One region of the Priestia sp. ST2 genome, then DNA from elsewhere that is predicted to be linked to it. Evidence: riboswitches for the same ligand, from Rfam matches in the RefSeq annotation. Region 1 holds a riboswitch; each other region holds the start of a gene.
The links. A riboswitch is a leader RNA that binds a small molecule or an ion and turns the genes downstream of it on or off. The one in region 1 is predicted to bind ZMP and ZTP.

Region 2: it holds a riboswitch for ZMP and ZTP, as region 1 does, so the genes downstream of both, AC0KUU_RS16175 (APC family permease) here and AC0KUU_RS28840 (phosphoribosylaminoimidazolecarboxamide formyltransferase) in region 1, are expected to answer to the same signal.
Region 3: it holds a riboswitch for ZMP and ZTP, as region 1 does, so the genes downstream of both, AC0KUU_RS08210 (phosphoglycerate dehydrogenase) here and AC0KUU_RS28840 (phosphoribosylaminoimidazolecarboxamide formyltransferase) in region 1, are expected to answer to the same signal.

The regions. Positions count from the first base shown of each region.
Region 1 is NZ_JBVVNT010000015.1:7-3,557, forward strand. Features, by position in the region: partial or broken gene AC0KUU_RS28835 (helix-turn-helix domain-containing protein) at 1-315, shown strand, start outside; gene AC0KUU_RS28840 (phosphoribosylaminoimidazolecarboxamide formyltransferase) at 471-1,637, opposite strand; ZMP/ZTP riboswitch at 1,687-1,765, opposite strand; gene AC0KUU_RS28845 (dihydrofolate reductase) at 1,894-2,379, opposite strand; gene AC0KUU_RS28850 (cysteine hydrolase family protein) at 2,529-3,065, opposite strand; gene AC0KUU_RS28855 (SLC13 family permease) at 3,229-3,551, opposite strand, start outside.
Region 2 is NZ_JBVVNT010000003.1:743,314-746,864, reverse strand. Features, by position in the region: gene AC0KUU_RS16190 (sodium:solute symporter family protein) at 1-60, opposite strand, end outside; gene AC0KUU_RS16185 (DUF3311 domain-containing protein) at 60-263, opposite strand; gene AC0KUU_RS16180 (cupin domain-containing protein) at 641-1,240, opposite strand; ZMP/ZTP riboswitch at 1,626-1,704, shown strand; gene AC0KUU_RS16175 (APC family permease) at 1,761-3,356, shown strand; gene AC0KUU_RS16170 (DUF5105 domain-containing protein) at 3,539-3,551, shown strand, end outside.
Region 3 is NZ_JBVVNT010000002.1:346,734-350,284, forward strand. Features, by position in the region: gene AC0KUU_RS08205 (hypothetical protein) at 126-578, opposite strand; gene AC0KUU_RS08210 (phosphoglycerate dehydrogenase) at 711-1,910, opposite strand; ZMP/ZTP riboswitch at 2,079-2,157, opposite strand; gene htpG (molecular chaperone HtpG) at 2,368-3,551, shown strand, end outside.

The sequences.
Region 1 (3,551 bases):
CTCTTAACAGATGTAACATTTCTCAGATATTTATGCAGTTTTTTAAGTGAGAAAGCAACTAAAATTTCAGCAAAGTATACACAAAATCAGGCCTATCCACTCGAGAACCGTCTTGCTGCTTTTATAATGTTGTCGGCTGATGATAACTTTTATAAAGAAAAACATACTGAAGTATGCGAATACTTGGGTGTATCATATCGCCATCTACTCCATGTACTAGCCCAGCTATGTAAATCAAAGACTATTGAAAAGCAGTCGCGAGGTTACATTATTAGGGACAAAGAACGTTTGAAAAAATTAGCTGAATTAAATTAAAGACACTCATAATAACCTCGTTTCATAAGAAAGATGACTATATGTAAATGATATAAAATGTAGTTGCCATAATCGCATGTATCGAAAACATTCTAGAAGAGCCAATCCCTTTATAAGTCTTGGCTCTTTTGGGCTAATCATATTTAATTCATAGCTCAATGATGGAATACACGTATACCTGAATGTGCCATGATCATCCCATATTCATTTGCTGCCTGTGTAACTTGTTCATCTCGTAAAGAATTTCCTGTTTGAACCACATATTTAACGCCACTTTGAGCCGCACGATCGATATTATCACGGAAAGGTAGAAAAGCGTCGGATGCATAGGAAACGCCTTTTAATCTTTTTAGCCATTCTCGTTTTTCACTCTTACTTAGCCTAGCAGGGACCTCCTCAAAACATTGTTTCCAGTGCTCATTTTCTACCTCAGTAATATCATCATTCAGCCATCCATCAATTGCATTATTAACTTCTACACGAGAAATGCCTTCTCTGAACTTCATGTTAAGGGCTCTTGGATGTTGTCTTAGCCACCATTTATCAGCTTTTTCAGCAGCCAACCTCGTACAATGAATACGGGACTGCTGTCCAGCACCAATTCCAATTGTTTGGCCATCTAATGCGAAACAAATGGAGTTTGATTGTGTATATTTTAATGTAATAAGAGCAACAAGAAGGTCTCTCTTTGCATGATCAGGGATATCACATTGAGTCGTAACAATCTGATTGAAAACTTCTTTCCCAATCTGTACATCATTTCTTTGTTGTTCTAGAGTAATGCCAAATATCGTTCTTTTTTCAATTAGATCAGGCACATAATTTGGATCAATCTCTAAAATTAGATATTTTCCTTTCTTTTTCTGTTTCAAAATCTCTAGTGCTTCTTGAGTGTAGCTTGGTGAAACAATCATATCAGAAACCTCTGTTTTGAGGAGATTAGCTACAGTTATATCCACTTCATCACTAAAAGCAGCACAATCTCCAAATGAAGACATCCTATCTGTCCCACGCGCTCTTGCATAAGCAATCGCTAATGGAGACAGGTCTAGGCCTTTAACAAAATAGGATTCAGTAAGTGTCTCATTTAGTGGAGAGTACACAGCTGCACCTGCTGGACTTACGTGTTTAAAGGATGCAGCTGCAGGTTGATCAGTAGCCTGTCGAAGCTCCCGAACCAGTTGAAAAGCGTTTAATGCATCTAGAAAGTTAATATAACTCGCTTCTCCATTTAAGATTTTAATAGGCGTGTTTTTAGCATTCTGAACTTTAGCTTTACTTTGATTTGGGTTCATTCCGTACCGTAAACCAATCTCTTTCATGTAAAAAATCCCCTTTCTAAATAAAAAAAGTATTTGAACTCATGTTCAAATACTTTGCCCAGGCGTACGGCCGTTATCTATGTGCTTCCTCATGGTCCTCCATGTTTACGCCAGTAACACATAGTCTGTTTTATAGGTAAATTTTACATAATAAAAGTAATTTTAACAATACTTTTATCTAAATTTTTCTTTTTAAATTATATATTATATACTAATCTAATTTACATAAAAGGTATTTATTGGTATCTTAACTTAATTAGTTGATTTTTTCATATACATGAAAGTAATGTTCATAATGATTTCTTTCATCTTCAATACCTTTTTCAACCGATAACTCTTTCCATAGAGAAAAATCAAACTCTGGAAAGAAGCGATCACCTTTGAAATAATGATTGATTTTAGTTATATACAATTTATGAGTGTAGGGTTGGAATTGTCGATAAATTTCCTCTCCTCCAAGGATAAATACTTCTTCCCCTTCGCACATGGAAAGAGCTTGTTCAACTGAATGAGCTATATAACAACCTGGAGCTTTATAATTTTCATTTGTGGTCATTATAATATTTTTACGTCCCTCCAGAGGTTTTCCGATGGATTCATAATTCTTCCTACCTAAAATAATTGAATGCCCCATAGTAACTTTTCTTAGATATTTCCAATCATTTGGGAGTCTCCAGGGAATATCATTATCCTTCCCAATTACATTTTCTTTTCCTACAGCAACCATTGCAGATATGATCATATGGTCCCTCCCCCCTTTTCTTTAATTTTAACAAATAAAGGAGGACTAGATGTATATCCTATACGAAATTAGTTACCATAATGTGCGTTCCAGGAACAAAAAACAGCCTTTGAAAGGCTGTTTTTTCCTTTGAAAAGTTATTTATTAGATTAAAATATAATTTTCTTTACTTCTTTTAATGTAACGAATCTGCCGCCTAGAATATTATTATGATGTTCTACTATTTTTGAAGCTGAAAGCACAGCCGTATCAAATGTGCTATGAGCATCTTTTACTAAGATATTCTCTTTATAACCTAAGCTATATGCTCTTCTACAAGTAGTATCTAAACAAAATTCAGTTTGCATCCCTGCAATGACTAATCTTCCAATTTCAAGTTCCTGAAGTTTTTTATGTAGAGTTGTTTGATAAAATGCGTCCCAAGAAGATTTTTGAATAACTATGTCTGTTGGTAAGGGGCTAACATCACGATGGATTTCCCATGTGACTTTTCCTTCACTAAGCATACTATTATAACTAGGGTCTGTATGCTGGATATAGATAATTGGTACATTAGATTGGTGAGCTTTTTCCCTTAGATAAGTAATATTTTGAAGCACTTGCTGTTCATTCCATAAAGATCCACCTTCATAAGAAAACATGATGTTTTGGACATCTATAAGCAACAAAGCCGTTTTTTTACTCATTTCGTTGTATCCCCCTATTGAGTTATGTGGAAAAAAATTAAAAATACTATTATATCAAATTAAAATCTCATAATAAAAAACCAATTTCTCAGTATTAAAATTTGAGAAATTGGTTTTTTTATATTGGTAGAACCCCAAAGTTGTTTAAACCAATTACTTTGTATTAAAAGAAATGTTGATTTTTCATCGTAAAATAATAAACAAGAGTTAAAAGAGCTAAAATCGAAAAGTTATAAAAGCTAAACCTTATAAGGTACATTTTACTTTTTTGTGGATCTCTCTTAATAAAAAGTTTAAATGAAATTACACTTGCGAGGGAAGCCACAATCGTGCCAAGTCCACCTAAATTCACACCTACTAATAAAGGCTGCCAATTCACGGAGAATTTTGATAAAAAGATCGCAGCTGGTACATTGCTTATCAGTTGGCTTAAAATTATGGAACTGAAAAAGATAGATGTGGGACTTTTGAGATTTTCGTTGGCAA
Region 2 (3,551 bases), on a different contig from region 1:
TGCGATAACGACAAGAACAATTGCTGATGTGATTAAAAGTGCGGTTAAATTTCCTTGCATTATTCAATGTCCCCCCAAGATTTTTGTAAACGATAAATGATAAATGTACACACAGGCGTTAAGAAGACCCATAAAAATAACCATAAATGCAAAAGAGGTAATCCAAAAATAATTGGATGAATGTTATTTACAAAAGGTAAAAAAACGAATTGAGCAATAAATGGAATGATGAATAAAATAAAAATTATGAATTTTCTGTTCAATTTTACTCCTCCTACTAAAAATTTATCTAACAATGTTCACTATGATAGCAAGTCTGACATGGTAAAGCAATAAGTTTTTTGAAAATTTCGTTATAATCTATGGAAATTTTTTTAGAAAAACAAAAAAGAGGTTATGGTGGGAGTATATTTGAAATGATTACGAAGGAAAAAAAGGGGGATAATCTAAGCGAAGTTGCTCTTGAAGCAAAAAGAGAACGGTAAAGAAGAAATTTAGTTTTGACCGGGAAGTTTTTATTATTTCGCTGAGATAAAGTATATTGCTATTGCATCATAAGAAAAGAATTTGTATGTTCAAATAGAGATTCATGGAAAGAATAAAACAGAGCAAATAAAAAAACTAGACAATAAGTGCTTGTCTAGTTCCACCACTCTGTCAGTGGTCCTTTGTCGCCATAAACAGGATCTGTTGTAGGAATAGGTACTTGTGCAATTTCATCAAATACGTGAGGGCGATCAGTTTGTTTTCCTGTTCGTAAATTGTAATCCATGCCCTCTGGATAAGCTCCAACCACTTTAAAATCAGCAGTTGACTGCAGACGCATATGCCCTGTTCCTGCAGGAAGTACGAGCACATCGCCAGCATGCACCACGATATTTTCCCCCATATGTCCACCTAGTTTTAAACGTGCAGATCCGCTAATTACACCTAGTGCTTCATGAGAATTACTGTGGTAATGGTGAAAATCATGTATGCCGCCTACCCAGCTGTTTTTCCAGTTGTGAGAATTAAAAATGCTCTCCACTTTCTCTTTCTTACTAATAAATACGTGTTCATACAACAAAACTGGAAGACGAGGGTGATTTGGAATGGTTCCGTCGTCATCAAAATAAAGAACTTTTACATTTGCATAATTCATAAGCATCCCTCTAACAATCTTTTTTCGTAATTTTCCCTGTTTTGCGCTTGCGTAAACAGAGAAGTTTGCTCGAAGTACTTCATTTGTTGCGAAGTGCATGATATGTAGGTTTTAACGTTTTCCTAAAAGAAGTCTCCCACTTCAAGCGTAGCTAAGCGGTGGGCAGTTCACTTTAGTATCTTTTCTTCATATTGTATATAAGTAAAGGGTCTAGTGCAAGAATTCTATGGATATATAGCTGTTAATTCTTATTATGTAAATGAATATTATATATTAATATAATTTTTATAAGGTAATCTGCTCGTGGAGTAAAAGAATCAAACAACAAGAAAGGTTAGGATTTTAGTTGTTTTTTGTAATTAAAAAGAGATTTCAGAAGTTTTATTCGGAATTTTACGAATAATTTATTATCTTTATAAAAGTAATGTAAACATTTTTGTGTATTGAGTAATAGAAATGAATGTTATATACTGATAAAAAATATATTCCTATATGTGACTGGCGCAACATGGATGACCATGGGGGAGCATATAGCGTATAAGCCGCGCGCCTGGGCAAACACTTGAGAAAATTCCGCAAGTGTTTTTTTTATTTTCCTAGGGAAGAGGAGTAGATTTGGATGAGCAATATGCAAAGGAAGATGGGAACATTTGCTTTAACCATGACAGGCATAGGTTCGATTATCGGTTCAGGGTGGCTGTTTGGAGCATGGAAAGCAGCTCAAATTGCGGGACCCGCGGCTATTTTTTCATGGGTTATTGGAATGGTGGTTATTTTGACCATTGCCCTATCATATGCTGAACTGGGCGCGATGTTTCCACAAGCAGGGGGGATGGTTAAATATCCTCAGTATTCACACGGATCATTTATTGGTTTTCTGGCTGCTTGGGCTAACTGGATTTCAATCGCTTCAACGATAACAGTGGAGGCTATTGCATCTGTGCAATATATGAGTACTTGGCCGTGGAAGTGGGCTCGCTGGACTCATGAATTGGTAGACAATGGCATTTTAACGTCCAAGGGGTTGGCAGTTGCGTCTTTGTTATTATTCGTTTACTTTTTTGTGAACTATTGGACGGTAAATCTCTTTGCGAAAGCAAACTCATTTATTACGATTGTTAAATTAATTATTCCTGGTTTAACGGCAGGGGCTTTATTTTTCGCTGGTTTTCATAGTGGAAACTTTTCAAGTGAGCATGGGGTTGCCCCTTATGGGTGGGCCAGTGTTTTAACGGCAGTGGCAACATCAGGTATTGTGTTTGCATTTAATGGGTTTCAAAGTCCTGTAAATATGGCAGGAGAAGCAAAATCACCTAATAAATCGATTCCGATAGCTGTAATTGGTTCAATTTTTATTGCAGGAATTGTATACATTATATTGCAAATTGTCTTTATCGGAGCAGTAAGTCCGTCATCAATTGCTGATGGATGGAATCATTTGAATTTTAATTCTCCTTTTGCTGATTTAGCGATTGCGCTTGGAATTAACTGGCTAACAATTGTGTTATACGCAGACGCATTTGTTTCTCCTTCTGGCACAGGTGCTACATATACGGCAACTACTTCTAGAATGTTATACGGGATGCAGCAAAATGGATACTTGCCAAAGATATTTGGTACTCTTCATCCACTTTACAATGTCCCGCGCCCAGCTATGTGGCTGAATTTAGCAGCTTGCTTTTTGTTTCTCTTTTTATTTAGAGGATGGGGTGTCTTAGCAGAAGTGATCTCAGTAGCGACGCTTATCTCTTATATTATGGGTCCTGTAGCGCTTATAACATTAAGAAAAACGGCTTCACACTTTTACCGTCCATTTTATTTAAAAGGGGCATCAGTTATTGCGCCATGCGGCTTCGTTTTTGCTTCCTTGACGCTTTACTGGGCAAGGTGGCCACTTACAGGTGAAGTGATCTTTATTATGGCAATTGGCCTGCCTGTTTATTTTTATTACCAAGCGAAAAATAAATGGGTGGGCTTTAAAAAAGAATTTTTAACCGGGGCTTGGATGCTTATCTATTTAGCGTGCATGATTTTTATTTCCTACATAGGAAGCGAAAAATTCGGAGGCAAAAATATTTTGCCTTTCGGATGGGATATGCTAGTGATTGCTTGCGTATCATTAGCTTTTTATTACTGGGGAATTAAAAGCGGCAAATCTAACCGATATATGAAAGAAGCTGAACAAATCAATCAAGAAAATTTTAAATCTAAATAAAAAAACACGAGCCTGTGCTCGTGTTTTTTTATTTAGGTCAGTGGAGAATTTAGACTTAGTTTTTATCAAAATATTGTAAAAAATATAGATTTTAAGGTTTAAGTATTTATACAGGGGGAACCTTTATTTGGGATAAAGTTCTAAAAAAACAAAATAAAGGGGATTGGGAAGCTGTGAAAAAAATGAATGTTTTGG
Region 3 (3,551 bases), on a different contig from region 1:
GAGCCTATCTTTTCCTATCGCTTAATGCCCTCGTCGACTGCTGGTGTATAAACGGATTGTTTTTTGACTTTATATTCCGATGCTTTTTTAATACTTCTACTATCACTTCTTAAAGTAGTAATCACCTATTCTTTTGTAGTCATAGAATGAAGAATCCTTACCTTTTTTTCGCAATATTCAACAATTTCATAACAGGCTGTGAGAATATCATGTCTAGACAGTTCTATTTCATCAAATACAAATTTTGAAAGTTGCTTCTGCAGAACCTCCAGCTTTTTGCTGTCTTCTTCATCGATCCATAGCCCTTCCGTAATACACACATCTGCTATTTTGTTAATAGATTGAGCCGTCCAGTTTAAGCCAGCTGAAGAAACAGTTTTTGTAAGTAAATCGTTTTTTATAGCTAGAATAACTTGACACACATGGGTATAGGCATCAACTTTCTTTTGGATAAATGCTTTGCGAAGCTCTTGTTTGTATTGCTCTTTCGACATCACTATAGCTACAACAGACGTAATGAATGTTCCTGCCAGCGCGATGAGCGACCCTATCAAAATTCCTATCAGTTCTCCTGACAAAACGTTCACCTCTTTAAAGGTATTTCTATATGCTATGAGAATGAAGGAATTGATATGAGGTAAACACCATGTAAAAACAGCCCTAACTTTTCTAAGTTAGGGCTGTAACACTAAAATATGATGGGAACCAAATTAGATAATACGACTTGTAATAATTCCTTCAATTTGACCGATTTTTTCTTCTAGCTCAGGCACAATCTCGTCACTTACTTGATTGTCAATATCGATCATTGTATACGCATATTCACCGCGGCTTCTGTTCACCATATCTGCGATGTTTAAATTGTAGTTTGAGAATACTTGCGTAAGTTGTCCTACCATATTCGGCACGTTGTGATGGAAAGCAGCTACGCGTTTTTTCCCAGTGTAAGGAAGAGATGCATTCGGGAAGTTCACTGAGTTTTTAACGTTTCCTGTTTCTAAGAAATTTTTCACTTGACGTGCTGCCATTACCGCACAGTTTTCTTCTGATTCTTGAGTTGATGCCCCTAGATGAGGAATTGGCACAACATTTTTCATGTTCAAGACATTTTGATTTGGGAAATCTGTAATGTATCTTCCAACTTTTCCACTTTCAAGAGCAGCTTTCATATCTTCTTCGTTTACAAGCTCACCGCGTGAGAAGTTCAAAATATGAACATCAGGTTTCATGATGCTAAACGTTTCTTTGTTGAAAACACCTTTTGTATCGTCCGTTAATGGAACGTGAACCGTAATATAGTCAGATGCTGCAAATAGTTCTTCTAGAGACATTGCACGCTGTACGTTGCGAGACAAATTCCAAGCTGTATTAACAGAAATGAATGGATCAAAACCAATTACGTCCATATCTAAATCAAGCGCATCGTTTGCTACAAGAGCACCAATTGCACCTAAACCAATAACGCCTAACGTTTTACCTTTGATTTCTTTTCCAACAAACTGTTTTTTACCTGCTTCAACTAACTTAGGAATTTGATCACCTTGGCCATCCAATCCTTTTGTCCATTCAACTCCAGCAAATAAGTTACGAGAAGAAGCCATAATTGTAGTTAAAACCATTTCTTTTACTGCGTTTGCATTAGCTCCTGGCGTATTAAATACAACGATACCTTGCTCCGTGCAAGCGTCCACCGGTATATTATTAACCCCTGCTCCAGCTCGTGCAATAGCTTTTAAATTTTGGTCAAATGCCATGCTGTGCATGTTAAAGCTACGCACGACAATCGCATCTGGACTTTCGCTGTCGTTGTCAATTTGATAACCTTCTTGATTAAAAACATTTAGACCTTTTTGTGCAATGTTGTTTAATGTTTTGATTGTTTGTACTTTTTTTAATGTTAATGTGCTCATTTTGTACTCTCCTCTGATTATCATCGTAGTTTTACATGTTTTTACCTTTGGATAAAGGAACTTCATTTTTAATTTTTTAAAAAGTCTGGTTTTTTAGCCTACATATGTGATAACTTCTATATCCTCTCCCCCTAAACAGAAAGAGGTAAGAGATATGTATTAATCCCTTACCTCTGCCCAGGCGAACGGCTACGTCACTATATGCTTCCTCACGGTTATCCGCGTTTCGCCAGTCACATATAGTCTTTGAAATTAAGTATATTCTAGCAAACTCTTTCAGAACGTTCAACCTTTTTTTAAAAGTTTGCTTTTTTCAGTCTAATTTTTAATCTCTTTAGCGAATCTCCTAATATATTGACAAATACCCTAATACATGTTAAATAAGAAGAGTGATTAGCACTCTATCCACTCAAGTGCTAATTGTTTTATAAGCCCTATTTGGAAAGGAGAATTTCTTATGTCAAAAAAAGAATTCAAAGCTGAATCAAAGCGATTATTAGAGATGATGATTAATTCCATCTATTCTCAAAAAGAAGTATTTTTGAGAGAACTTCTATCAAATTCAAGTGATGCAATCGATAAAATTTATTACAAAGCCTTAACAGACGACTCCTTGCGTTTTAACAAAGAAAGCTATTACATAAAAGTAACACCAGATAAAACTAACCGTACCTTAACCATTACGGATACTGGAATTGGCATGACGCAAGAAGAGCTTGAAAGCAGCTTGGGCACAATTGCGCGAAGCGGTTCCCTTGCGTTTAAAAACGAAAATGAAACAAAGGACGGGCACACGATTATCGGCCAATTCGGCGTTGGGTTTTACGCAGCGTTCATGGTGGCAGATGTCGTGACCGTGATTAGTAAAGCGTTAGGCAGCGATGAAGCCTATAAATGGGAATCTACTGGTGCTGATGGCTATACAATCGAACCTTGCGAAAAAGAAACGGTTGGGACTCAAATTATTTTAAAAATTAAAGAAAATACAGAAGATGAAACATATGATGAGTATCTAGAAGATTATCGTTTAAAAGAGATTATTAAAAAGTATTCAGACTTTATCCGCTACCCGATTAAAATGGACATAACGGAAAAACGTCCTAAAGAAGGTTCTGATAACGAGCTAGAAGATTATACAGAAGAGCAAGTTATCAACAGTATGGTACCGATCTGGAAGAAAAATAAAAATGAATTGACTTCAGAAGACTATGAGCAGTTTTATTCAGAAAAGCGCTACGGATTTGATAAACCGCTCACTCACCTTCATATTAATGTGGATGGAACGATTCGCTACAATGCCATTTTATTTATTCCAGAAAATAGTCCGTTTGATTACTACTCAAAAGAATTTGAAAAAGGGCTTGAACTGTATTCAAACGGCGTCTTAATTATGAATAAATGTGCAGATCTTCTTCCAGATTACTTTAGCTTTGTAAAAGGTATGGTAGATTCTGAAGATTTATCTCTTAATATTTCACGTGAAATTTTGCAGCAAGACCGACAGCTTCAGCTGATTGCCAAAAACATCGGCAAGAAAATCAAAAATGAATTAAAAAGCTTACTTAAAAACGAACGTGAAAAGTACGAGAAGTTTTATGAATCATTTGGCCGCCAGCTGAAGTACGGTGTTTACAGTGACTT